Regions from separate parts of the Bradyrhizobium sp. USDA 4501 genome, predicted to be linked through region 2. Evidence: riboswitches for the same ligand, from Rfam matches in the RefSeq annotation. Region 2 holds a riboswitch; the other holds the start of a gene.

Region 1 (7,375 bases), 2.3 Mb from region 2:
CTGGTCAAGGATCCGCGCGGCCACGCCGATTTCTACGCCGCGCTCGCTCGCCACAACGCCAGGGGCTCAGCCAACACGATGCGCAGCTTCCAGGGCGGCAGGCCCTCGATCTACACCATGACCGACGCCATCAAGCGCGCCGCGACGCCGGCGCTGATCCTGTGCGGCGACGAGGACGACAATTGCATCGCGCCCAGCATGTTCCTGAAGCAGCATCTGCCGGCCGCCGGCCTCTCGTTCTTCCCGAAGTCGGGCCACGTGCTCAACCTCGAGGAGCCGGCGCTGTTCAACGAGATGGTCGAGCGCTTCATCGCGCTGGTCGAGGCCGGCCGCTGGCCGGTACGCGATCCGCGGTCGCTGGTGGCGGCGCCGGTGTAGTCCTGTCATTCCGGGGCGATGCGCAGCACCGAACCCGGAATCTCGAGATTCCGGGTTCACGCTTCGCGTGCCCCGGAATGACGCCATGACGTCACTTCCCCTGCCCACCCCTGCTGAGCAGGAACACACCCTGCTCGCCGAACATGTTCCACACCCACCACGGCAGGTTGAGCGGCACCGGACGGCCGTAGAGATCGAGCGCCACCGCGCGCTCCATCTTGACGTTGATCTCCTCGCAGAGCTGCACGAAATCCTTGATGGTGCAGAAATGAATGTTCGAGGTGTCGTACCAGCTCGCCGGCAAATTCTCGGTGCGCGGCATGTGGCCCCCGATCAACAGCTGCAGCCGCATCTTCCAGAACCCGAAATTTGGAAACGAGACGATGGCGCGCTGGCCGATCCGCAGCAGATTTTCCAGCACCACCTTGGGCTGCCGCGTCGCCTGCAAGGTCTGCGATAGGATCACGTAGTCGAACGCATCATCCGGATAATTGACGAGGTCGGTGTCGGCATCGCCCTGCACCACCGCGAGCCCCTTGGCGACGCAGCCATTGACACCCTCGCGCGACAGCTCGATGCCGCGGCCGTCGATGCCGCGGCTTTCCAGCAGTTGCAGCAATTCGCCGTCGCCGCAGCCGACATCGAGCACGCGCGAGCCCGGCCGCACCATGTCGGCGACCAACAGATGATCGGTGCGATAGCCGCCGGTCCGCTCCGGCGCGATACCCGGCAAGGGCAATGTCTGCTGCATGCTCATGACCGGCCGCCGTCCTTCAGTCCGCGCGCCTTGGCTGCGGCCAGCAGGAAGGCACGGGAGATCTCGAGGAATTCGGGCACGTCGAGCAGGAAGGCGTCGTGCCCCTTGTCGGTCTCGATCTCGGCGAACGACACCCGCGCGCTCGACGCGTTCAGCGCATGCACCAGCGCGCGCGATTCCGAGGTCGGAAACAGCCAGTCGCTGGTGAACGACACCACGCAGAACCGGGTCTGGATGCCGGTGAACGCCTTCGCCAGCACGCCGTTGTGGTCGGCGGCGATGTCGAAATAGTCCATCGCGCGGGTCAGATAGAGATAGGAGTTGGCGTCGAAGCGCTCGACAAAGGACGAGCCCTGGTAGCGCAGATAGCTCTCGACCTGAAAATCCGCATCGAACGAGAAGGTCGGCAGCTCGCGGTCCTGCATCCGCCGTCCGAACTTGCGATGCAGCGCGGCGTCCGAGAGATAGGTGATGTGCGCGGCCATCCGCGCCACGGCGAGCCCGCGATGCGGATGGGTGTCCTCGTCGACATAGCGGCCGCCGCGCCAGTCCGGATCGGCCATCACGGCCTGGCGGCCGAGCTCGTGGAACGCGATGTTCTGCGCCGAGTGGCGCGTCGAGCAGGCGATCGCGAGCGTCGAGAACACGCGCTCCGGATAGGCCGTGGTCCATTGCAGGACCTGCATGCCGCCCATCGAGCCGCCGACCACGCAGAACAGCGTCGTGATGCCGAGACGATCGATCAGCATCGCCTGCGCACGCACCATGTCGGGAATGGTGATGATCGGGAAATCGAGTCCCCACACCTTGCCGGTCGCGGGGTTCAACGACGCAGGGCCGGTCGAGCCCATGCAGCCGCCGATCACATTGGAGCAGATGATGAAGTACTTGTCGGGATCGATCGGCCGGCCGATGCCGACCATGGTCTCCCACCAGCCGGGCTTGCCAGTGACGGGATGGATGTTGTTGACATGCTGATCGCCGGTCAGCGCGTGGCAGACCAGGATCGCGTTGGAGCGGTCGGCATTGAGCTCGCCATAGGTCTGGTAGGCGATCTGGAATGGTGCGAGATCGACGCCGCAATCGAGCTTGAGCGGCTGGTCCATCCCGAACTTCGCCACCAATGACGACGGATGGTCGGCCTCATGGGCGCGATCATCGCTCGGGGTTTGTGGGCTCGGTATCGGACGCACGTTGCTCATCTAGGCGACCCTGCCTCCGCGCGGGAGGGCTCGACGGACCTCAGGCCAATAAAAAACCCGGCCTGAACAAAGGTTCGGCCGGGAGCTGATAAGGTCCCCGGCCTGTTTAGCGAGTTGTTTAACGTGGCTGCAAGCCGGCCGGCTCAAATGACCACGGGACGCAGGGAACGTAGTCCCCACGCCCCCCGCCGTCAAGACAGCCCTGCCCACGGCCAATTGGTTAACCGAATGCGCAAGGCACGCCTGCGACGTTTCTCTTTGCTTTCGCTGCCCGTCTTTCCTAATCAGGGACCCTGTCCGACGCGGCACCGGGCCGCCCCGACGACAAGGTTTGAGAGCATGTCCAACCCACCCCCGTCGCCGCCCTCGCTGCAGGATCTGCGCAAGGAGATCGATGCGATCGACGAGCAGGTACACCGCCTGTTGATGGCGCGCGGCGACATCATCGACCGCCTGATCCAGGTCAAGAAGACCCAGGAGGTCGGCTCGGCATTCCGCCCGGCACGCGAGGCCAGCATGATGCGCGAGCTGGTGCGGCGTCATCGCGGCATCCTGCCGCTCGACACCATCGAGAGCATCTGGCGCGTCATCATCTCGACCTTCACCTATGTGCAGGCGCCGTTCGCGGTGCATGCCGACGTTTCGGTCGGCGAGTCGGCCATGCGCGACTCGGCGCGGTTTCACTTCGGCTTCGTGGTGCCTTACGTGTCGCATTTCAGCGCACAGGCCGCGGTCGAGGCGGTGGCGAAGTCGAAGGGCGACCTCGCGCTGGTCTCCGCGATCGCAAGCCGTACGCCGTGGTGGAATGCGCTCGAGGCCAGTGGCGCGCCGAAGATCATCGCGCGGCTGCCGTTCCTCGAACGCGCCGACCATCCCGCCGCGCTGCCGGTGTTCGTGATCTCGCGGGTCGCCGACGACGCCATGGTCACCGAAGTGCAGACCTGGAGCGTGCGCGTCTCCGGCTGGAACGCCGATGTCGCCCGGGCGCTTGCGCCGCTCGCCGAGATCGTCGCGGTCCCCGACACCGCTTTCGACGGCGCGGCGCTCCTGGTCTCGGTCACCGGACAAGGACCTTAAGAACAAGGGTTTCGAGGCCATCAAGCTCGCCCTGATCAAGGCCGGCGCCTCGGTCCGCTCGTCGGCCCTCGTCGGCAGCCACGCAACGCGCTATACGGTGCCCTCTAACGGATCGGCCAGGACCTGAAGTAAGAGCCAGCCGCCCGTCCAGGCTTTTGTTTTGACGCGTTTTCTTCACGCGAACCGGTATCCACTTCGCTCGAAAACGCTCTGTTCGGAGTTGATGATGTCCCGCCCCGTGCCGAACCCCGGCATCCTCGATATTGCGCCCTACACGCCCGGCAAGAGCCCGGTGCCGGAACCGGGCCGCAAAGTGTTCAAGCTGTCCGCCAACGAGACGCCGTTCGGGCCGTCTCCGAAGGCGATCGCGGCCTACAAGGCGGCGGCTGACCATCTCGAGGACTATCCGGAAGGCACCTCGCGCGTGCTGCGCGAGGCGATCGGCCGCGCCTACGGGCTCGATCCCGACCGCATCATTTGCGGCGCCGGCTCCGACGAAATCCTCAACCTGCTGGCGCACACCTATCTCGCGCCCGGCGACGAGGCGATCTCGACCACCCACGGCTTCCTGGTTTACCCGATCGCCACCATGGCGAACGGCGCCAGGAACGTGATCGCGGCCGAGACCAATTTCACGGCCGACGTCGACGCCATACTCAAGGTGGTGACGCCGCGCACGAAACTGGTCTGGCTCGCCAACCCGAACAATCCGACCGGCACCTACATCCCGTTCGACGAGGTCAAACGGCTGCGCGCCGCGCTGCCGTCGCATGTGCTGCTGGTGCTCGACGCCGCCTATGCCGACTACGTCTCGCGCAACGACTACGAGCTCGGCATCGAGCTGGTCGCGACCACGGACAACACGGTGGTGACGCACACCTTCTCGAAGATCCACGGCCTTGCGGCGCTGCGGATCGGCTGGATGTTCGGGCCGGCGCATATCGTCGATGCCTGCAACCGTATCCGCGGTCCGTTCAACGTCACGACGCCGGCGATGCTGGCGGCGGTGGCGGCGATCGAGGACTCGGCGCATGTGCAGATGTCGCGAACCCACACCGAACAATGGCGCAACTGGCTGACCGAGGAGATCGGCAAGCTCGGGCTGAAGGTGACGCCGAGCGTCGCCAATTTCGTGCTGATCCATTTCCCGACCGACAAGGGCAAGACCGCGGCGGAAGCCGACGCCTATCTCACACGGCGCGGCCTCGTGCTGCGCGCACTCAACAATTACAAGCTGCCGCATGCGCTGCGCATGACCATTGGCACCGAGGAGGCCAACCGCCTCGTGGTCGAGGGGCTGCGCGACTTCCTGGCCGGAAAGTGACATCGTGACCACCGCCCCGCTCTTCCAACGCATCGCGCTGATCGGCTTCGGCCTGATCGGCGGCTCGATCGCGCGCGGCGCGCGCGCGCAAGGGCTGGTCGGCGAGATCGTGACCACCGCGCGCTCGGAGAAGACGCGTGCGCGCGTCGCCGAACTCGGCATCGTCGATCGCGTCGTCGAGACCAACATCGAGGCGGTGAAGGACGCCGACCTCGTCATCCTCTGCATCCCGGTCGGCGCCTGCGGCCCGGTCGCCGCTGAGATCGCGCCGCATCTGAAGCCCGGCGCGATCATCTCCGACGTCGGCTCGGTGAAGGGCGCCGTCGTCAAGGACATGGCGCCGCATCTGCCTGACGGCGTCCACTTCGTCCCGGCGCATCCGGTGGCCGGCACCGAGCATTCGGGGCCGGATTCCGGCTTCGCCGAGTTGTTCATCAACCGCTGGTGCATCCTCACCCCGCCCGAAGGCACCGATCCCGCGGCGACCGACCGGCTGCGCACGTTCTGGGCCGCGCTCGGCGCCAAGGTCGAGATCATGACGCCCGACCATCATGACCTCGTGCTCGCGATTACCAGCCATTTGCCGCATCTGATCGCCTACACCATCGTCGGCACCGCCGACGAGCTGGCGCAGGTGACGGAATCCGAGGTCATCAAATTCTCCGCCGGCGGCTTCCGCGACTTCACCCGCATCGCGGCCTCGGACCCGACGATGTGGCGCGACGTATTCCTCGCCAACAAGGACGCCGTGCTCGAGATGCTCGGCACCTTCAACGAGGATCTGTCGAAGCTGACCCGCGCGATCCGGCGCGGCGACGGCGAAGCGCTGTTCGACCACTTCACCCGCACCCGCGCCATCCGCCGCGGCATCGTCGAGACCGGCCAGGACTCCGCCGCACCCGACTTCGGCCGGCCGCATGCGAATTTGGAGAAGTAGCCGGGGCGACTCTTTCCATTCGTCGTCCCGGCGAAAGCCGGGACCCATACTCCGCGGCGGGTGTGGTTGACGGGACTCGTCGTTTCAGCTTCGCGCAACGATGCAGCGAAACCCATCATTGGCGCCGCGGGCTTAAATCGATGGGTTTCGCTTCGCTCTACCCATCCTACAATTGGAGTTGCCCGTCGGATTGTGTCGCCGCAGGGCCGACCCACCTACCGGCGGACGGAGCGAGCTGATAGCCTCCAGCAGGAAAGCCGGCGCGTCGCTGATGACAGGGAGCGATCAGATGATACTCAGTCCGGATCATGTGACTATCGCAGTGGCAGATGCCGGCCCGGCGATCGAATTCTTCGCACTGCTCGGCTTCAAGAAGACTCACGTCGCGACCATCGACGGCGGCGTTCCCGCCCGGTACATGGGCATGCCGGCCATGAGAGCGCAGCACATCACCCTCGCACTCGAAGGAGCGGATTTCGAAATCCAGCTGCTTCAGTTCGACCCGCTCCCGGGGACCGATCCGGGGGTGCACCCGACCAATCTGCGAAAGCTGGGCTTCAATCACCTCGCCTTCCGCGTCGACGACATCGAGGCGGCCACCGCGCACCTGGTGGCCAACGGTGTCACCATGCTGAGCGAGGAGATGGACTACATCAGCCGGAAGCTCCGGCTGTTCGAGGGCCCAGAGGGCATCACCTTCGAGTTGGTCCAGCGGGACGCCTGAGACTACGCTGGCCAGGGCCGTTTGCATTGCCCCAAGCGGCGCGGAATGATGTCGGCTTTTGACCCGAGCGGACCCGATCTTCGGCTAGCCCGGGCCAATATCCCGCCCCATTATCACGAGACCTCGGGCGCGCTATCATCCGGCCATTCTTTAGACAAGACTGAAGGGAGTGCTGGAGGCTGATCGCCCCTGACGGATAGCCGAGTCGGCACTCTTGGGTGACATTGGACGGAAAGGGAAACGTCAATGAACTCCACGCCCACTCCGAACCCAGTTGGATCGAACGATAGCCCGAGCGCGCGCGCCGACGAACGACTCGCGGAAGCCCAAAAGCAGATTGCGCGCGCCGATGAAGAACTCACGCGCTTGAGTGAACAGCTCGCAAGAATGGAGCGCGATGCCGCGTCCCACCCGTCGGCAAAGCCAAACCCGCCCTCGGTCGGACCCAACCCCGTTTCTTCCGGGCCCAGCCCTGCTTCTTCCGGACTTGCCTCGCAATCGCGGCCCGCGAAGACCGGTATTCCGCGCCCTCACCGCCTTGTCGGTGGCAGCATGTATCGTGGTCGCTGCCCTGGCTTTGCAGTCGTCATATGGCGGGGAAGCCAAGCTGCTTGTCGCCCGTTGGGCGCCGCAGCTCGTTTCAACTCCAGCATTGCCGCCGGATGATCCGCAGCCTCCGGCGCAGCCCGCTCCACCTGCCGTTCAGGTCGCCGCGGCAGACGCCGCTCCGCCCCAAGCGACGCCGTTGCCTCAGACCGCACCACCGCAGGACGCCGCGCCGACGGCCAACACAGCCCTTCCCGATCAGACGCAGCTGCTGCAAACGATCGCACGCGACCTCGCAAATGTTGAGCGAAATATCGAGCAACTAAAGGCGAACCAGCAACAGATGGCCCGCGAGAGCTCCAAAGCCATTGAGGAACTCAAGGCGAGCCAGGAAGAAATGAAACGAGCGCTCGCGAAGGTTTCCGAGCCG
Region 2 (7,375 bases):
GTGCCCGCGGTCCAGGCGATGCGCCGGGCCCGCGCGACGCGCTCGGCGCCGACCGCCATGCCGATCATCGGCACCGAGGCGATGCCGACCGCGAAGGCGACCGAGGTCAGCATGAATTCGAGCCGCGCGCCGATGCCGTAGCCGGCGAGCACCGCGGTGCCGAACTGCGCCAGCATGTGGGTGAAGATCGAGATCGTCAGAACCGACTGCAACGGCGAGAAGCAGGACACCGCGCCGACCTTGAGGATGTCGATGAACATCGCCCATTGCACGCGCAGCCCCTTGAGTTTCGGCTTCACGCGGGCACGGCCCGAGAACAGATACCAGCCCATCACGCTGATGCTGATCGAATAGGCGATCAGCGACCCCGCGGCGACGCCGCGCATGCCGAATTGCGGCACCGGACCGAGACCGAGCCCGAGGGTGCCGCCGAGAATGATCTGCCACACCGCCGAGGACAGGATCATCGTCGACGGCAGCTTCATGTTGCCGGTGCCGCGCAGGATGCCGGCCATGGTGTTCATCAGCCAGGGCAGGATCGCGCCGCCGAAGAACACCTGCGAATAGGCAATCGCCTGCGCCAGCACATTGCCGCGGCCGCCGAGCAATTCGAGCAGGCGCGGGCCGAAGATCAGCATGCCCAGCATGAACGTCAATCCAAAGGTCAGGCCGATCAGCAGCGCATGCATCGCGAGCGTCGAGGCGCGCTCGATCTCGCCGGCACCGAGCGCACGCGCGATCGCGGATGCGACGCCGCCGCCCATCGCGCCGCCGGACATCGTCATGGTCAGGATCACGCAGGGAAACACCAGCGCCATCGCCGCGAGCGACTCGACGCCGAGCCGGCCGATATACGAAGTCTCCGCGATCACGACGCAGGTGCCGGCGGAGAGCGCGATCACGTTCGGCCACGCCAGCCATAGCAGCGTGCGCAGGATCGGCCCGTCGAGCAGCGCATTGCGCGCCGGCTTGGTCACCGGCGGCGGCAGCGGCCGCTCTTGTTCGTCGACAGGAATTTCGGCGAGGCCGAGATCGGACATTTCTACTCCCACGCGCGATCTGGGGAGCCGCGCCATGGTGTTTCCCTACCATGGCGGCGGCGGAATCCACGTGCGCGGGGCGCAAGGGGGGCCTGCGCGATTGCAGGTGAACCCGGATGAACCTTGGGGCTAGCCGATCGACCAGACGAACGGCGCGCCGGCGGCGCGGTTCGGCTTCAGATGCACCGGAATATGCCGCCCGCAGCCGGCGGCCAGCCCTTCGAACAGGCCGGTCAATACGCTGGCGCAGGCCGGATGATAGTCGGCCACGTCGGCCATCAGCTTCCAGCCCTGCTGGCGGATTTCGAACTGGCCCTCGGATTCGGTGATGTCAGCAATATCGTCCTGCGACTCGAAGAGAGTGCGCAGGAATGCGGCAAATTCCGTTGCACGGCCACGGCGGCCGCCGAGCGCCTGCGCGACCTCGTCGTAATACTGCATGCCGATCAGTCTGCCGGTGAGATGCAGCAGATAGCTCGCATCCTCCGGGCCGAACACCTGCACGATGACCGGCGCGGCCGTCTTCACATATTCCATCGCGTAGTTGCGATAGGCCTTTTCCAGCCGCAGCTTCGGCCAGCTGTCGACCGGCAGCGCCGGCGCGGAGTTCGGATCGAACAGCGGCGCCTCGATATGGCGCGCGAACACCAGGCGCTGGTCGAGCTCGAGCGGATGATCGTACTCGCAGTAATAGCCTTCGAGGCCGTCCTGGCCGTCGACACTCTGCTTGGTGCAGACGAAGCCGAGCCGCAAGTCCCCGAGCGCGACACCGTTGTTGGCGTGCCAGCCGCGCAGCATCGCGCGCGAGACCTCACCGGGCACGCCGCAGATCGCCGTGCCCTTCCAGATCCAGCGCGGCGGCGGATAGCGGATCCAGGCCTTGCGGTCGGTCTCGTACATGTATTCGACATGCACGCCGCCGATCCAGTTGGAAAGATAATGATACTGCGCGGCCGCGACCGCCGGCGGCAGGCTGTCGAGGCCGAGCTTCTTCAAGCCGGGCAGGAAGCGCTCCTGCTGCTGGCGACGAAACACGCGGAAGACGAACTCGGCGGCATCAGCCGTGCCGCGCCGCGTGACGACGGTGAGGATCAGCCCGGTGAAGAAGGCGTGATAGAGATCGGCGACGCTGCGCCACTTCCGCCATTGCGTTTCGCGCGCGTCCTGCTCTCCGGTCATGTCTGCTCCCGCTGTTCTTGTTGGCGAGATAAAGCCTCGCGCGCGCAATCGTAGCCCGGATGCAGCGAAGCGCAATCCGGGGCGGCTCAATGCGCGTATGCAGCGCCCCGGATTTCGCTAGCGCTTCATCCGGGCTACGGAATTACACGCGCGCGAAACGGAATTACACGCGAAAATGCTTGGAGAGCTTCAGGCCCTGCGCCTGATAGTTCGAGCCGATGCGCTGGCCGTACAGCGCGTCGGGGCGCTCGAGCATCCGCTCATAGACGAGGCGGCCGACGATCTGGCCATGCTCGAGGATGAACGGCACCTCGCGCGAGCGCACCTCCAGCACGGCGCGCGCCCCCTTTCCGCCGGCGCCGGCATAGCCGAAGCCGGGATCGAAGAAGCCGGCATAATGGACGCGGAATTCGCCGACCAGCGGATCGAACGGCACCATCTCCGCGGCGTAGTCCGGCGGCACCTGCACCGCCTCTTTCGACGCCAGGATGTAGAACTCGCCGGGATCGAGGATGAGACTGCCGTCGGGCCGGGCCTTGATCGGCTCCCAGAAGTCGTCGACAGCATAGCCGCCGCGGCGATCGACATCGACCACGCCGGTATGGCGCTTGGCGCGATAGCCGACGAAGCCGCCCGAGCTCTCGCCGGAGAGATCGACCGAGAGCGCGACGCCATGGGTGAGATCGGCATTGGCGGCGTCGACCAGCCGCTCGGCGGCATGCAGCGCATCGAGCTCGTCGGCGGTCAGCGTCGCCTCGCCGATCCGGAAGCGGACCTGGCTGAGCCGCGAACCCTCGCGCAGCAGCACGGGAAACGTCTTCGGGCTGATCTCGGCGTAGAGCGGGCCGTGATAGCCGGCGCCGATCATGTCGAAGCGGCGGGTGCCGTCGGCGATCACGCGGGTGAAGACGTCGAGCCGTCCGGTCGAGCTCTTCGGGTTGGCCGCGGCCACGATCTCCGGCGGCAGCGCCAGGCTCTCCAGCAGCGGCACGATGTAGACGCAGTTGGTCTCCAGCACCGCGCCGTCGGACAGATCGATCTCGTGCAGCTTCAGCTGGTCGATCCGCTCGGCGACGGTGGCATCGGGCCCCGGCAGGAAGCTGGCGCGGACGCGGTAGGCAATGTCGCCGAGGCGGAGATCGAGGCTGGCCGGCTGGATCTGGCTCTCGACGAAGTCATAGGCGGGCAGAATGAGGCCGGCCTCCGCCATCTCCGCGATCATGCGGTCGGGCAGGATTCCGTTGGATTCATCTTCCAGCGTGAACGACACGATGCGGTCCCTCGGCGATCCCTTGAGATGACTCAAAAATCATACTCCAGGCGGCCATCAAGCCCCAAAATATGGGCTTTTACGGGTTATCCGATGACCGTCTTGACGGAAAGGGCGCGAGGGAATATCAGCTGCACTTATCCCGTGGTGATTTGAGCCGGCCGGCTTGCAGCCACGTTAAATAAGTCGCTAAACAGGCCGGGGACAGTGTGATCCCGGCTTGTGGAGGTTGCTCCAGGCCGGTTTTTTTGTGGCCAGTTTCCAGGGGAAATGGCCACCTCGGAGGTCACATGTCTGAATCTGAAACCACGGCCCGCTTTCGTCCCGAAACCCGTCTCGTCCATGGCGGTACGCTGCGCTCGCAATTCGGGGAGACGTCGGAAGGGCTGTTTCTCACCCAGGGCTACGTCTACGACACCGCCGAGCAATGCGAGGCGCGCTTCAAGGGCCAGGACCCCGGCTTCATCTATTCGCGCTATTCCAACCCGACCATTGCGATGTTCGAGCGCCGCATGATCGAGCTCGAGGGCGCGGAAGCCGCGCGCTCGACCGCGACCGGCATGGCCGCGGTGACCACCGCGATCCTCGCCCCGCTGAAGGCCGGCGATCATGTGGTGGCCTCGAAGGCCCTGTTCGGCTCCTGCCTCTACGTGGTGCAGGACCTGTTGCCGCGCTACGGCATCGAGACGACGCTGGTCGACGGCCTCGATCTCGACCAGTGGCAGCGCGCATTGCGGCCGAACACCAAGACCTTCTTCCTGGAGAGCCCGACCAATCCGACGCTCGACGTGCTCGACATCGGCGCGATCGCAGAGATCGCGCATAGCGGCGGCGCCCGGCTGATCGTCGACAACGTGTTCGCGACGCCGATCTGGCAGAGCCCGCTGTCGCTCGGCGCCGACGTCGTGGTCTATTCCGCGACCAAGCATATCGACGGCCAGGGCCGCTGCCTCGGCGGCGTCATCCTGTCGTCGGAGGCCTTCATCGCCGAGCACATCCACAATTTCATGCGCCAGACCGGGCCGTCGCTGTCGCCGTTCAACGCCTGGGTGCTGCTGAAGGGGCTGGAGACGCTCGGCGTCCGCGTCCGCGCCCAGACCGAGAACGCGGCGAAGATCGCCGAGGCGCTGGCCAAGCATCCGAAGATCACGCGGCTGGTTTATCCGGGCCGCCCCGATCATCCGCAGGCCGAGACGGTGAAGAAGCAGATGGGCGCCGGCTCGACGCTGGTCGGCTTCGAGGTGAAGGACGGCAAGGCCGGCGCCTTCCGCTGCCTCAACGCGCTGAAGATCTCGCGCATCTCCAACAATCTCGGCGATGCCAAGAGCCTAGTCACGCATCCCGCGACCACGACGCATCAGCGCCTGGCGCCGGAGGCCCGCGCCGAACTTGGTATCAGCGAAGGTTTCATTCGCTTCTCGGCCGGGCTCGAGCATCCCGACGACCTGATCGAGGATTTTGAGCGCGCGCTGGAGCAGGTTTGAAGCAACGCGTCATGGCCGGGCTTGCCCGGCCATGACGGCTTCTCTTGAAGATTAAGTCGCAGCCGTCGTGACGCCGCCGTCGACCACGATGGTTTGGCCGGTCATGAAGGTCGACGCGTCGGAAGCGAGATAGGCCACAGCGCCTGCGATCTCGTCGGGCTCGCCGATGCGGCGGAGCGGCGTCGATGCGGTGCGGCGCTTCAGATTGTCCGGGTCCTCCCACAGCGCGCGGGCGAAATCGGTCTTCACCAGGCCCGGCGCCACGCAATTGACGCGCACGCCCTTCGGGCCCCACTCGCCGGCGAGGCTGCGGCACAGTGCGAAGTCGGCCGCCTTGGAGATGCCGTAGGCGCCGATCACCGTAGAACCCCGAAGTCCGCCGATCGAGGAGATGATCACGACCGAGCCCTTGCCGCGCTCGGCCATCTGCGGGATCGCCAGTGCGGACAGCCAGATGTTGCTCTTGACGTTGGAGCCCATGATCTTGTCGAAGGCCTCGTCGGTGATGTCGAGCAGCGGGCCGTAATAGGGATTGACCGCGGCGTTGCAGACCAGGATGTCGATCTTGCCGTAATGCTTGATCGTCCCCGAGACCAGCGCCTCGACCTCGTTGCGGCGCGCGATGTTGCAGGGGATGACGAGCGCATCGCCGCCCGCGTTCTTGATGCCGTCGGCGACTTCCTGGCAAGCATCCGCCTTGCGCGAGGAGATCACGACCTTGGCGCCGAGTTTTGCCAAAAGCTCCGCCGATGCGCGGCCGATGCCGCGGCTCGAGCCGGTGATGACCGCGACCTGGCCGGTGAGATCGAACGGGGTGTTTTTCATTGTTGTTGTTTCCCTGTTAGTTGCACGTCATTCCGGGGCGCGACGCAGTCGCGAACCCGGAATCCAGAAGTTGTGGCGCGAGATTCCGGGTTCTCGCTTCGCGAGCCCCGGAATGACGCCTGTGTGGTTACGCCAGCAGCCCACCGCCCTCGCTGACGCGGCGGAGGTGGTAGTCGGTGTCGCCGAGGGTGTTCTCGATCATGGTCAGCCGCTTGAAGTAGTGGCCGATCTTGGCTTCCATGGTCATGCCGATGCCGCCATGAAGCTGGATCGACTGCTGGCCGACGAACTTCAGGGACTTGCCGACCTGCACCTTGGCGGCGGCGACCGCCGACGCACGCTCCTTGGCATCGTCGAAGTCCGACGCCATGGTGGCGAACATCGACATGCTGCGGGCCTGCTCCAGCGCCACGAACATGTCGGCGGCACGGTGCTGCAGGCTCTGGAACGAGCCGATCGCAACGCCGAACTGCTTGCGGGTCTTGATGTACTCGACCGTCTCCTTCAGCGACTCGTCCATCGCGCCGACCGCTTCCGCGCACAGCGCAATGCGGGCTTCGTCGGCGACGCGCTCGATCAGGGGCAGGCCGTTCTCGGGATCGCCGATCGCAGCGTCAGCACCGACCTCGACATTGGTGAAGGTGATGTCGGCCGCGTGCAGGCCGTCTTGGGTCGGATAGCCCTTCCTGGTGACGCCCTTGGCATCCGCTGGGACCAGGAACACGCCGATGCCGGTCTTGTCGCGCTGGCCGCCCTTGGTGCGCGCGGTCACGATCAGCGTGTCGGCGTTCTCGCCGTTGAGCACCACGAACTTCTCGCCGTCGATCACCCAGCCGTCGCCCTTCTTCTTCGCGCTGGTGACGACGTCGAAGAGGTCATAGCGCGAGTTCTTCTCGAGCTGGGCGAAGCCAAAGGTCCTGCTGCCGTCGATGATGCCGGGAATGTACTTGGCCTTCTGCTCGGCCGAGCCACCATGGCGCAGGAAACTGCCGGCGACCACGACGGTGGCGAGATAAGGCTCGACCACCAGCGCCTTGCCGAGCGCTTCCATCACGATCATGGTCTCGACCGCGCCGGCGCCAAAGCCGCCGTCGGTCTCCGCGAAGGGCAGACCAAGCAGGCCCTGCTCGGCGAGCTTGCTCCAGAGCGCTTTGCTCCAGCCGCCCTTCTCCTTCATGTACTTCTTGCGCGCATCGAAGTCGTAGGCATCCGCCAGCAACCCGTCGACGCTCTCCTTGAGAAGCCGCTGCTCCTCGGACAGATCAAAATCCATGTTCGTTCCCTTAACTAACTGATCGTTGTTCAAGCCGGAGCCTCTTCACCTCGCCCCGCTTGCGGGGAGAGGTCGGATCGCGAAGCGATCCGGGTGAGGGGGTACAGGTCTCTCGGCAGTCGTTGCTCGGAGAGATGCCCCTCACCCCAACCCTCTCCCCGCGAAGAGCGGGGAGAGGGAGAGGAAACTACAGTCCCAGCACCGCCTTGCTGATGATGTTGCGCTGGATCTCGTTGGAGCCGCCGTAGATCGAAACCTTGCGGTTGTTGAAGTAGCTCGGCGCGATCTGCGCGGTCCAATCCAT

The links. Region 2 has a riboswitch for S-adenosylmethionine ahead of ACVWZM_RS14870 (O-succinylhomoserine sulfhydrylase). Riboswitches for the same ligand answer to the same signal wherever they lie in the genome.
Region 1: linked by a shared signal. The riboswitch ahead of metX (homoserine O-acetyltransferase MetX) and the one ahead of ACVWZM_RS14870 (O-succinylhomoserine sulfhydrylase) in region 2 are both predicted to bind S-adenosylmethionine.

The regions. Positions count from the first base shown of each region.
Region 1 covers NZ_JBSSEX010000001.1:5,518,995-5,526,369, reverse strand. Annotated here, with positions in the region: gene ACVWZM_RS25180 (alpha/beta fold hydrolase) at 1-378, shown strand, start outside; gene metW (methionine biosynthesis protein MetW) at 470-1,135, opposite strand; gene metX (homoserine O-acetyltransferase MetX) at 1,132-2,337, opposite strand; SAM riboswitch at 2,423-2,502, opposite strand; partial or broken gene ACVWZM_RS25165 (chorismate mutase) at 2,677-3,541, shown strand; gene hisC (histidinol-phosphate transaminase) at 3,641-4,738, shown strand; gene ACVWZM_RS25155 (prephenate/arogenate dehydrogenase family protein) at 4,743-5,675, shown strand; gene ACVWZM_RS25150 (VOC family protein) at 5,947-6,399, shown strand; gene ACVWZM_RS25145 (hypothetical protein) at 6,959-7,375, shown strand, end outside.
Region 2 covers NZ_JBSSEX010000001.1:3,227,658-3,235,032, forward strand. Annotated here, with positions in the region: gene ACVWZM_RS14855 (MATE family efflux transporter) at 1-1,040, opposite strand, end outside; gene ACVWZM_RS14860 (hypothetical protein) at 1,170-2,219, opposite strand; gene ACVWZM_RS14865 (2'-deoxycytidine 5'-triphosphate deaminase) at 2,383-3,489, opposite strand; SAM riboswitch at 3,624-3,703, shown strand; gene ACVWZM_RS14870 (O-succinylhomoserine sulfhydrylase) at 3,780-4,973, shown strand; gene ACVWZM_RS14875 (SDR family NAD(P)-dependent oxidoreductase) at 5,025-5,798, opposite strand; gene pimD (pimeloyl-CoA dehydrogenase small subunit) at 5,926-7,071, opposite strand; gene pimC (pimeloyl-CoA dehydrogenase large subunit) at 7,259-7,375, opposite strand, start outside.